Regions from separate parts of the Paenibacillus sp. FSL P4-0184 genome, predicted to be linked through region 2. Evidence: riboswitches for the same ligand, from Rfam matches in the RefSeq annotation. Region 2 holds a riboswitch; the other holds the start of a gene.

What was found. Region 2 has a riboswitch for cobalamin ahead of metE (5-methyltetrahydropteroyltriglutamate--homocysteine S-methyltransferase). Riboswitches for the same ligand answer to the same signal wherever they lie in the genome.
Region 1: it holds a riboswitch for cobalamin, as region 2 does, so the genes downstream of both, MKY52_RS06760 (anaerobic ribonucleoside triphosphate reductase) here and metE (5-methyltetrahydropteroyltriglutamate--homocysteine S-methyltransferase) in region 2, are expected to answer to the same signal.

What each region holds. Positions count from the first base shown of each region.
Region 1 covers NZ_JBBORN010000001.1:1,574,711-1,580,808, forward strand. Annotated here, with positions in the region: gene MKY52_RS06740 (winged helix-turn-helix transcriptional regulator) at 1-155, shown strand, start outside; gene MKY52_RS06745 (NAD(P)H-dependent oxidoreductase) at 220-762, opposite strand; tRNA gene MKY52_RS06750 (tRNA-Thr) at 1,001-1,072, opposite strand; gene MKY52_RS06755 (MTH1187 family thiamine-binding protein) at 1,168-1,476, opposite strand; cobalamin riboswitch at 1,851-2,085, shown strand; gene MKY52_RS06760 (anaerobic ribonucleoside triphosphate reductase) at 2,303-4,288, shown strand; gene nrdG (anaerobic ribonucleoside-triphosphate reductase activating protein) at 4,285-4,800, shown strand; gene MKY52_RS06770 (ribonucleoside-diphosphate reductase subunit alpha) at 4,856-6,098, shown strand, end outside.
Region 2 covers NZ_JBBORN010000001.1:3,963,745-3,969,842, reverse strand. Annotated here, with positions in the region: gene MKY52_RS17320 (DUF4349 domain-containing protein) at 75-1,205, opposite strand; gene MKY52_RS17315 (DUF1540 domain-containing protein) at 1,698-1,850, shown strand; gene metE (5-methyltetrahydropteroyltriglutamate--homocysteine S-methyltransferase) at 1,989-4,310, opposite strand; cobalamin riboswitch at 4,444-4,649, opposite strand; gene MKY52_RS17305 (undecaprenyl-diphosphate phosphatase) at 5,104-5,964, opposite strand; gene MKY52_RS17300 (DedA family protein) at 6,014-6,098, opposite strand, start outside.

The sequences.
Region 1 (6,098 bases), 2.4 Mb from region 2:
GGCGCGAGGAATTCCCCCAGATTCCCCCTAAAGTTGAGTATTCCTTGACCGAGAAGGGCCAATCGCTTATTCCGGTGCTGGATATGATGTGCACTTGGGGAGAGAAAAACTTCGTTCCAGCCGCGCAAGAGATAACCATACCTTTTACGATTTAACGACAACTTATGACAAAAGCAGCATTTCCATTAATGAAAATGCTGCTTTTTGTTTCAATTCTAATTACATATTTTCGATAAATTCAACATAGCCTTGCGAACTGACATCCAATTTCTTCAAATAATCCGTACTTCCTACCGTCTCAGATTCCGTGCCATAAATGGCATAGAAGGAACGATAATCAGCGTTGCAGTACAAAAAAGTCGTGTCAAAGGGAGATAAAATACGGTCAAGCCCGTAGCCGAGTTTACCTTCTTCACTAAAGTCTTTTGCACTTCCTCCGGCAGTTACAGCTAATGCGATTTTTCGATTTCTTAATTTATCACTCTTCGAACCATATGCCCATCCGTAAGTAAATACTTCGTCCAGCCACTTTTTAAGCAGAGGTGGACTACTAAACCAGTAGACAGGGAATTGTAAGACGAGCTTATCATGCGCTTCAATCAGTTGTTGTTCCTTTTCCACGTTGATTTTTTCATCGGGATAGGCTTTGTACAGCTCGTGCACCGTATATTTGTCTGGATATTTACGGAGTTCTTCGATCCAGCGTTTATTAACGACGGATGTTTCGATGTTTGGGTGCGTGACGACAATAAGTGTTTTCAATGGTGTATCCTCCATGTTTGAATCAGATTTAGGACTTGAGTATACCTCCCACCATGCCATCGCGTAAGTATGCACTTTTAGTTCACGTACTTACCTAAAGGTAAGCACTGCAACCTGCCTGCACGTATGATTGATGTATAGTCTTCGGGTTAGAAGGATGTTAGAAGATAGGTGATTTCAAAACAAATGGCACGGTCCCGAAATCCCGGAAACCGTGCCATTGCGCAATTCTTAGATATGCTGGTGAAGGGAATTGAACCCCCGGCCTACGCATTACGAGTGCGTTGCTCTACCCCTGAGCTACACCAGCTTAAGGCTGATTTTTCTGTCAAACAAAAAATATTATACAACTTTCAGCCAGAAACGCAAGCCTATTTCTCCCTATTTCCCTACTCTCCCAAACTGCTATTCCACCTGTAGTTTACGCTCCACAGACTCCAGCTTTCCACGGCTAGTGGAGGGTTTATCGCGGCGGTCGTCTATTTTAAGTGAGGTAGAGACACGCTCTGCACCTGCGGCAAAAGGAGACTCGTGCAGCGCTTCGACTGCAGCAAAAATACGCTGAAGAGGCCCTTCGATGATTGTACCCATGGATGTAAGCTCATAAGTAATCCCTTCTACCGTCTTCAGCACTCGCTGCATATCCGCAACATAGCTGCTAAGACTCGTACTACCTGTTCCAATCGGAATAACGGTTACTTCAGCAATAGGCATGAGAATACCTCCTCGGAATTTTAAAGTATGTGTGTCCTTCTATTGTAACAACTCCACCGCTCTCCCACAAATGATCTCAGCTTTATTATGCCCCTTCTTCTTTCCCCAAAATTCTCCGAAATATGACTTTCGCCACAAGTATTTTTTCTAACATGAATTCTAGGGTCATCTGCACTACATTTATGGACTCTTTGTGGCATCTTTTCGGACAATTTATGAATCATTTTTTATATGCCTGTGGATCAATTGTGGATTACTTATGGACAGCCTGTGGATCATTTGTGGAGTACTTTTGAAGAACCCGCTCCCCGCGCGGGTTTTCTAAAAAACTGTTTACAAACACAACATCTTGGGTTATTTTTATCTAACGACAACAAAATATAGTGGAGACAGGCGCTTTGATCCTTTATCGGAATTAGAGCTTAATAGGGAAGTACGGTGAAAATCCGCTGCGGTCCCGCCACTGTAACCGGATGCCCCTTACAAGCTTTTTTAAGCTTAAGATGGGCAGATCTCCTGGCAGAAGCCACTGAGGGGTAAGAGCCCCCTTGGGAAGGCGCTGAGAGGTCCTACGGAAGCCAGGAGACCTGCCTGTTTCGACGACACCAACTATGAGTGCCTGCGAGGAACAGGAATGGTGTCCGCATGCGGTCATCTTCTTAGAGACCACTGCAAATATCTGTGTGGATATTTACATAACGCATCGGGCATTTTCAGCCATCCTCGCTAGAGGATGCTTTTTTTATGAGATCACAATGAATATACGGCCGCTTATGCGGTCGGGCTTCTTAATGATAGGACGATAGACTGAGAGGAGAGCTATACAATGACGTTGTTGGAGAGACAATTTAACGGTACAACAAATGCACGAGAAGTTCTTTTAGAAGAGCTCATTGATTTAGGACGCGATATTATCGACAGCCGGGATTTGGACTTGCTGCGCGAGAATGCCAATTTGAACGGAGAGAGTTTCTCCGGTAAAATGAGCAAGTTCGGCAGTGAATATTCAAAATGGTACGCCCGCAACTTTACGATGCCGCCGCAGCTAGTGCAAGCCATTGATGACAATGTCGTCTATGTGCATGATCTGGATCAATACGCAATCGGAACGACTAACTGCATTTTTATCCCGTTTGATAAGCTTCTCCGCGAAGGCTTCAACACCGGCAACGGCAGTGTTCGTCCTCCGAACTCCATAATGACAGCTATGTCACTGGTAGCAATTATTTTTCAATCCCAGCAAAATGCTCAATATGGCGGCGTATCCGCCAATAAGCTCGACTATGATCTGGCACCTTATGTAACCAAATCCTTCGCTAAGCTGTTCCGCAAGGGTCTGGATTATTTTGATGAGGGACAAGCTAATGAATCTTTGGGCGAGATTACAATGAGCCGGACCGATCTGGCGGAGTTATATCCAAAAGCGTTCCGTTTTGCACTAAAGGAAACCGAAATCGAAACCCTGCAAGCGGCTGAAAGTATGGTACATAATCTCAACACCATGTCCAGCCGATCCGGTGGGCAAATTCCGTTTACCAGCATCAATTATGGTACTTGTACTTCACCAGAAGGTCAGCTTGTGATCAGCTCCCTGCTAACAGCAACGATGAACGGACTTGGCAGCGGAGAAACACCTGTGTTCCCGATTCAAATCTTCAAATGCAAGCAAGGAGTCAATCAACAGCAAGGCGATCCTAACTATGAATTGTTCCTAAAAGCGGCGGAATGTTCTGCACGCAGACTATATCCGAACTTCGCTAATCTGGACGCTCCGCTCAACTTGCAGTATTATGATCCAAGTGATCCTGATACGGAATTTGCTACAATGGGCTGCCGCACCCGAGTGCTCGGTGACCGTTTTGGGCGTAATCATTGCTCCGGGAAGGGCAACCTTTCCTTTAATACACTGAATCTGGTTCGGCTCGGTCTGGCACACGGCACAGTAACAGGCCGACGTACCGTCGCAGACGAAGCTGGCTTCTATGAGGATCTAAATCACTATATGGATATTGCGCTGGAAGGACTTCTTCATCGGTTCCACATCCAAAGCGCGCAAAAAGCTAAAGCATCCGATTTCATGATGCGAGAAGGCGTCTGGGAAGGCGGCGAAAATCTCGCTCCTGAAGACTCTGTAGGCGAACTGCTGAAACATGGTAGTCTGTCGCTTGGCTTCATCGGTATGGCGGAATGCATGAAAGCCATGTACGGCAAACACCATGGCGAGGATATGGAAGTCCATGCCAAGGCTGTGGCTATCGTGCGTCATATGCGGGAGTATTGCGACCTTAAAAGTGAGGAACTTAATCTCAACATTACCTTGTTCGCAACACCAGCGGAGGGCCTGTCCGGCAAATTCACCAAGATTGATCGCAAGGTACTGGGTTCTATTCCGGGCGTAACTGACCGTGAGTACTATACGAACTCTTTCCACATCCCTGTATACTACGATCTAGGTGCTGCTCAGAAGATCAGCTTGGAAGCTCCTTTCCATGAATACTGCAATGCCGGGGCTATTTCTTATGTCGAATTAAACGGCAATGCCCGCAGCAATCCATCCGCTTTTATCAAAATCATTAAATACGCACTAGAACAACAGGTCAGCTACTTCAGCATTAACCATCCGATTGACCGTTGCTCCAGCTGCGGATACGAAGGCGTAATTGGGACAAACTGTCCTTCCTGCAACGCACATGAGAATGACGTGCACATCCGTCGTTTGCGCAGAGTTACAGGTTATTTAACTGGCGACTATCAGACCCGCTTCAATGCCGCCAAACAAGCCGAAGTACGGGATCGCGTTAAGCATCTATGAATATTTGCGGATACTATCCGGAGTCGATTAACGAGGGAGAGGGCATGCGGGCCGTCCTCTTCATCAGCGGCTGCCGTCATCGTTGCCCGGGATGCTTTAATCCCGAGACATGGAACTTTAAATATGGAGAAGTCTTCACCTTAGAACGTCAACATGAAATCATTGCAGAAATCGCCGCTAACCCTTTGCTGGATGGTCTAACACTGGCAGGCGGCGATCCTTTTTTCTCGGCAGAAGAGGTACTTGGGTTCATTCATAAGCTTCGCGCCGTGCTCCCTGGCTTCCCCATCTGGATTTACAGTGGTTATACGTATGAGGAACTAACCGCCCTTCCCGGTTCGCCGGAGTGGAATCTACTTACACAGTGTCAGGTATTAATAGATGGACGTTTTATAGAAGAATTGAAAGATACTACACTTCCTTACCGAGGAAGCTCTAACCAACGCATAATCGACATTCCGGCCAGTACGAACGGCTCGGAGGTCTTTCTGTGGCAGCCTACTGCGCTATAATATATCAATTTTTGATATTCAAAATTAACCCAAAATAAGAAGGGATGAAATAACCATGCCACAATTCGTAGTAAAACCAGATAATCGCCAGCTGGCTTTTGATGAGAAGCGCCTTTCCGTATACGCCGACCGTATCTTAGAAGGTCTTGATCAACTAAATAAAGAAACATTGCTACGGGGAGTAATTTCCAAACTGCGTCGTGACTCCGTAAGCGGAGAAGAAATTAGCAATGCCTTCACCATGAGTGCTCTAGAGCTTGTAACGAAAGAAGAGCCTACTTGGAAGTTTGCAGCTGCCCGTGCCCTTCTGACTACCCTTTATAAAAAAGCAGCCGTTCATCGCCGCTATAAAGCTTATCCAGAAGAGCCTTACGGTGAGCTGTACCCGCTAATTACGGATCTCGTAAAAAAAGGAATCTATCGTGAAGAGCTTCTAAGTCATTACACCAAAGAACAAATTATCGAACTAGGTGGGTGTATCGATTATACACGCGATCTTTTGTTTGACTATATCGGTCTGCTTACGCTATCCGACCGTTATTTGGCGCATGATTTTGACGGCCGTGTAATGGAGCTTCCACAAGAACGTTATATGATTATTGCTATGTACCTGATGCACCGTGAACCAGCTGAGAAACGTCTTGAGCTTGTAAAAGAAGCCTACTGGGCTATGAGCAACATCTACATGACAGCTGCTACCCCTACAATGTCCAATGCCGGCAAAAAGGTCGCTGGACAGCTATCCAGCTGCTTCATTGATACGGTAGACGATTCCCTAGAGGGTATCTTTGATTCCAATACAGACGTAGCGCGCCTTAGCAAAATGGGTGGCGGTATCGGCGTCTACCTTGGTAAAGTACGGGCACGTGGTTCGGATATCCGTGGTCATAAGAACACTAGCTCCGGCGTAATTCCTTGGATTCGCCAATTGAACAATACAGCAGTCAGTGTAGACCAGCTCGGAACACGTAAAGGTGCTGTCGCTGTCTACCTTGATGTATTCCATAAAGATATTCTCGCTTTCCTCGATCTTAAACTAAATAATGGTGACGAGCGTATGCGTGCACATGACGTATTCCACGGTGTAACCCTGCCGGACTTGTTCATGGAAGCCGTTGAATCACGCAGCCACTGGAACCTCTTCTGCCCACATGAAGTGAAGAAGGTTATGGGCTGGACGGATGAGAACGGTCGTCCGCTTGGTCTGGAAGACTTCTACGATGAAGAGCTTGGTAAAGGCACTTTCCGTGAAAAATATGCTGAAGCTACAGCCAATTTGGAATTGTCCCGTATTACCG
Region 2 (6,098 bases):
ACATTATTCTTATATTTCTCACTTAAACGCTTACCGACTTTATAAAGACGCCGAGGGCGTTTATGCTTGTAGGGCTATTCTTTCTTTGAGTCCTCTGAGTCCTTATTAGCCTTCGAATCATCCTCTGAAACTGCCTCCTTAGGCTCTGTTGCCGCAGGGAAGGCTTGCTCTCTGTTTAGCTCCTTATTTCGCTGACGAATTCTCTCAGTCTGCTGCTCCCGACGCTCGCGGATATTTTTACGGGAAACTAATACAATAGCTAAAATAATGGCAGCCCCGATAAGTATCGGTAACGCTCCTGCAAGGATAACGACAATCCACTGAAACATCACAGATAGTGCATTTAAGCTTCCATTTAAAGCATCTGAAGCACGTTCCAGTAATGGCCCTTGCTCCTTCTTCTCTTTGACAGCAATGCTTTCATCCGTCTGATACACTCTCAATTCTACTGTAGAAAAGGATACATTCTGATTGATATAACGCATTCTACCTTTAATCTGTTCAATGCTCTCTTGAATCGAACCAAGCTCGTTCGCGAAGGCGACCAGATCAGTGGATTTCGTTGCTTTTTTCATAAACTCTGTATATTGTGCTTCCATTAGCTGCTTTGCCTTCAAACGTGACTCCAGATCAACATACTCTTCAGAGACATCCTGACCTTGAATGCTGCGCTGTAGAGATTCGTGTTTTACTTGTTCTAATTTATTCAGAAAAGGTGAGAATCCGGAGGCAGGCACCTTAAGGATAAACGTTCCACCTTGCTCGTACTGCGACATATTTTCATTAAACTCAATAATATATCCATTGGCCATGGTTACTAAATTACGTATTTCAGTCTGTGCTTTTCCATAGTCTTCTACTTCCATGTTAAGATTCGCTTTATAGATCAGCTTCTTGTTCAAGCCCGCTACTACATCACTACCAGTAAATCCTGCACTTGCTTGAACTGTATTTTCTGATGTGGAGCCCTTTACAGCCAAGTTCTCGCTGCCAGTTGCTTCTACCTCAGGAGCTGCCGAAGTGCTTTGATTCGCTGTTGAGGCCATCGAGCTCTGCGACTGTACCTCTACTGCTGCGTCGTTACTCGTACTACCATTTTCTTTCGCCGAACTATCTGCCGCTGAATTCCTATCCGCTGAGCCACAACCCGCCAAGACTACCGCAAGAATTAATAAACATAAGTAATGCAGACCCCATTTACGCATTCTCATTCCTCCAAAAATGTAATAGATACCGCTTGCACGGATCATAATATCGTTACGGAATGTCTTGTTCTAAGCAGATCTCTTCCGTCACTCTTTACTAAGACGTTCCAAAACTTGGAAGGTTGCACTGAAAAATGGAATTGCGTACAGTTTCTTATGAATTATGTTCTCTAAATAAAAAAGAGTAGCATTTCTGCAACTCTTTTAGTTTAAGCTATTATACAGAAGCACTGTTGTATACAGGCTGAGAGATTCTTCTAGTCAAACCACTTCTAGTGACATATGGGACAACATATCCATTCGAATAACCCATTTGCTTACACGCACTTTATTTGGTACAATTACCACGTCTAACCACGTAAAAAAATACCAAAAACCCTCTATTCATAATGAATGAGGGCAGAACACGGTTCTGTTCGGACAAGCTCCACCTTGTTGAACAGAGAAGTTTTTTAATAATGCTGTCTATTACAAAAGGGGAGGTGAACCCTCATGGCAAAAGACGTAATTTGCGAAGTTAACTCCTGCACCCACTGGGCAGAAGAGAACAAATGCAGTGCTGATTCTATCTTTGTAGCTTTCCACAGTTCCCAAGAACCTACACGTGCAGAAGAAACAGATTGCAAGACTTTCGAAAGCAAATAAGGTGATGATTTGAAGGGACCCTCCACGGTTCCTTCTTTTCTTTTCTCATTCTATCAAGAATGAGAATTATTATCAAGTGGCTGAAATAAAAAGCCAGGGAGAAATTCCCCGGCTATGATTTATTGTATACCTCTTATGTTATTTGGAAGCACTAACTCCTGCATTTTCTCTTGCAATAGCGGCAGCCTTTACCATGTTACGAAGTGCATCTTCCGTCTCCTGCCAGCCACGTGTCTTAAGACCGCAATCCGGATTAATCCAGAATTGTTCAGGATCAAGCACCCGCAGTGCACGATCAATATTAGCTGTCATCTCTTCTACTGCAGGAACCCGTGGACTATGGATATCATATACACCAAGACCAATTCCTTTATCATACTCCTGCTCCTCAAAGCTAACGATCAGTTCCCCATGGCTACGTGAAGTCTCAATAGAGATAACATCCGCATCCATCGCTGAAATGGAGTCTATCATGTCATTAAATTCGCTATAGCACATGTGGGTATGAATTTGTGTCGTAGCCTTCACATGATTCGTCGCGATACGGAACGACTTCACCGCCCAATTCAAGTATGCCTCATGATCTTCAGCCTTCAAAGGAAGTCCTTCACGGATAGCCGGTTCATCTACTTGAATCATCTCTATGCCTGCATCCTCCAAAGCTTTAACTTCATGACGGAGCGCTAAGGCAATTTGATTCGCTACTGCTTCCCGACTAAGATCATCACGTACGAAAGACCAATTGAGAATTGTAACAGGACCAGTCAACATACCTTTAACAGGAAGGGAAGTTAACGACTGAGCATAGACGCTTTCTTTTACAGTCATAGGCTGGATAAAAGCTATATCCGCATAAATAACTGGCGGCTTAACGCAGCGTGATCCGTAGGATTGAACCCAGCCATTACTAGTAAATAAGTAACCATCCAACTTCTCCCCGAAAAACTCCACCATATCGGTTCTTTCGAACTCACCGTGCACGAGTACATCCAGACCCAGCTTTTCTTGGAAAGTGATTGCATCTGCAATCTGCTCACGAACGAACCCGTCGTAACGCTCTTGATTCCATACACCTTTACGCCATTTCAACCTTGCCTGGCGCACTTCTACGGTCTGTGGAAAGCTTCCGATTGTTGTCGTTGGCAGAAGTGGCAACTGCCACTTCTCCTGCTGCACCTTCAGGCGCTCAGCAAAAGGTAGGCTACGTTGGTCTGGTAAATCTGTAAGTCCGAAAACTTGCTCAGCCACATCCTTACGACCGCGTTCAGGAAGTGCACGGAAGGCTGTAAGGGCTTCGCGACTGGCTGTCAACGCGGCAGCAGCTTCTGCTGTCCCCTCTAAGGCTGCAGCAAGCAGGCCAAGCTCTCTAAGCTTCTCATCAGCAAAAGCTAAAGCAGCCTTAACGGTGGCCTTCAGCTTCACCTCACCCTGAACAGTAACCGGAACATGCAGCAAACTGCAAGAAGGCTGTAGAATAAGACGATCAAGCGGTACATGTACACTCAGCTTCTCGATTAGCTGCAGCTTAGCATCCAGATCCGAGCGCCAGATGTTGCGTCCGTCAATAATACCCGCTCCCAGCCACTTATCCTCAGGCCAGCCAAGACGTTCAATCGATGCCAGGTTCGTCCCGCCATCATGGACAAAATCGAGACCTAAACCTTGTACCGGAAGCTTGAACAGTGCCTCCAGCGGTTCAGCAGCTTCAAAGTAAGTCTGCAGAATAATATTTAATCCAGGCACGGATTCAGCAATTTCTGTGTAAATCGAGTTAAGTAATGATAATTCTGATTCATTAATTCCTGTAACAATCGCTGGCTCATCAATTTGTACCCAGCTTACTCCTTCTTGCTTCAGTTCCTGCAACAGCTGAACGTAAACCGGAAGAAACCGAGCAGCAATCTTCGCAATATCCGCAGATGCAAAACCTTTTGACAACTTAAGGAATGTATAAAGGCCTAAAACCACAGGTTTACCCTCAATTCCCGCTTGGGACTTGGCAAAACGATAAGCTGCCAGTGGTTTATTCTCGGTCAGACGCGGCGTTTGTGCACCGATCTCTGGAACGATGTAATGATAGTTCGTATTGAACCATTTAGTCATCTCGCAAGCGGTAGCCTCAGCATTTCCTCTAGCCATCGCAAAATAAAGATCAAGCCCAATGTCGCCACCATCATACGCATAACGTGGAGGTACGATCCCGAACATTACAGCTGTATCTAGCACATGATCGTAGAACGTAAAATCATTTACCGGAATTAAATCAATTCCTGCCTCCTGCTGAGTCTTCAAATGCTGAAGCTGAATTCCTGTCATTTCAGAACGGAACTCTTCCTCATTTATTTTTCCCGCCCAGAAGGCTTCCAACGTTTTCTTCCACTCGCGGTTTTTCCCGATTCTTGGATAGCCAAGATTGCTTACTTTTACTTTGTTCGTCACTTTGCAGCTCCCCTTCTCCATCTTCTTATTTTGGACTCGATATCACTTGCATTCCTATAAAAAAGAGCGCCCTTCCCTAAAAAAGTCAAAGGGAAAGACGCCCATAATATACCTATGGTTAACGTCTAACACCTTCCTATCCTCCGTAGGTGTAGCAGTGCTGTTGAAACAGGCAGGTCTCCTGGCTAGCGGTGTCAACATCCTTAGCAGTCTTCCCAGCAGTAGTAAATTGCCAGTGACATATGTTGCTATGGACTCTTCCGTTACAGTGGCGGGACCGCATCGGCTTCAAACCGAATTTCCCTATTAAGCCTACCGAATTACTAATTTCCGGCAAGCACCTGTCTCCGATATTGTCAAGCTAAAACGCCTTTGGCGTCCTTTTAAGGACGGTAAGCGTTTATGCGAGAATTATAAGAAAGTATTTCGTGAAACTTTTACTTTCTTATAATTTAATTGCTAAAACGCCTTCAGCGTCCTTTTAAGGACGGTAAGCGTTTATGCGAGAATTATAAGAAAGTATTTCGTGAAACTTTTACTTTCTTATAATTTAATTGCTAAAACGCCTTCAGCGTCCTTTTAAGGACGGTAAGCGTTTATGCGAGAATTATAAGAAAGTATTTCGTGAAACTTTTACTTTCTTATAATTTAATTGCTAAAACGCCTTCAGCGTCCTTTTAAGGACGGTAAGCGTTTATGCGAGAATTATAAGGATAAAGTGAGTGTCTTAAATCTGATGTCATCATACGTGAAAGCCCCCGTCATCTGCAATAGATTACGGGGGCTTTTGTTATATCGATTCCTTATAACGGATTTAGAAAAACACGAAATATACTACTGCAGCAAGTACTATGCGATATATAGCAAATGGTAAAAGCTTAATCCGGTTGATCAATTTCAAGAAGAAACGCATCGATAATAGTGCAAATACAAAGGCACTGATAAAACCTGCAATGAAGAACGGCAGGGCATCGATGGTGAAATATTGCCAGTTCTTCATCAGTGAGAGTAAACTGGCGCCTGCCATGATTGGAACAGCCATAATAAATGTGAAATCAGCAGCAGCGCGATGACTCATACCCAGAAGAACACCACCAGAAATCGTCGACCCGGAACGAGAAAATCCCGGCCACAAGGAGAAGCACTGGACCAGACCAACACCTAGCGCCTGCTTATATGTAATCTGATCGACACTCTCCGTTTGAATCTTCTTTGGTCCGAATAGATCCGCAATAATCATTAATACAGCACCGACTACTAGACCGATTAACACGGTGGATGTAGAGAATAAATGCTCGTCAATATAATCATTAAACAGAACCCCCAGCACGCCTGCTGGCACTAAACCTACAAGCACCTGTGTAAGCTTCAGGTGGCCCCCTTTTTCAAGCTGTGGTTGTTGCTCGGTTACAGGATCCAACTGCTTGCGGCTGAAACGCTTTAAGCCCAGCAATTCAATGAACCGATTTCTAAAAATAACTACAACTGCTAATATTGACCCCAGCTGTATAACCACTTTGAACGTATTGGCCGTATATTGCCCAAATAACTCTGTCGATTTTAACCACATATCATCAACAATAATCATATGACCTGTGGAGGATACCGGAGCAAATTCAGTCAATCCTTCAACAATTCCCAAAATAATAGCTTTAATAATCGTTAATAGCTCCATTTGTTCTCCTCCTTTTAATCATAACTTTTATCTATAAGTCCTTCTCGGCTCAACCTTCGGTGTTCATTTTCCGGCTGCGCTTGCGGAAGAACAAATACCCAAGGATCACTACTCCACCTGCAAGAAGCACGTAC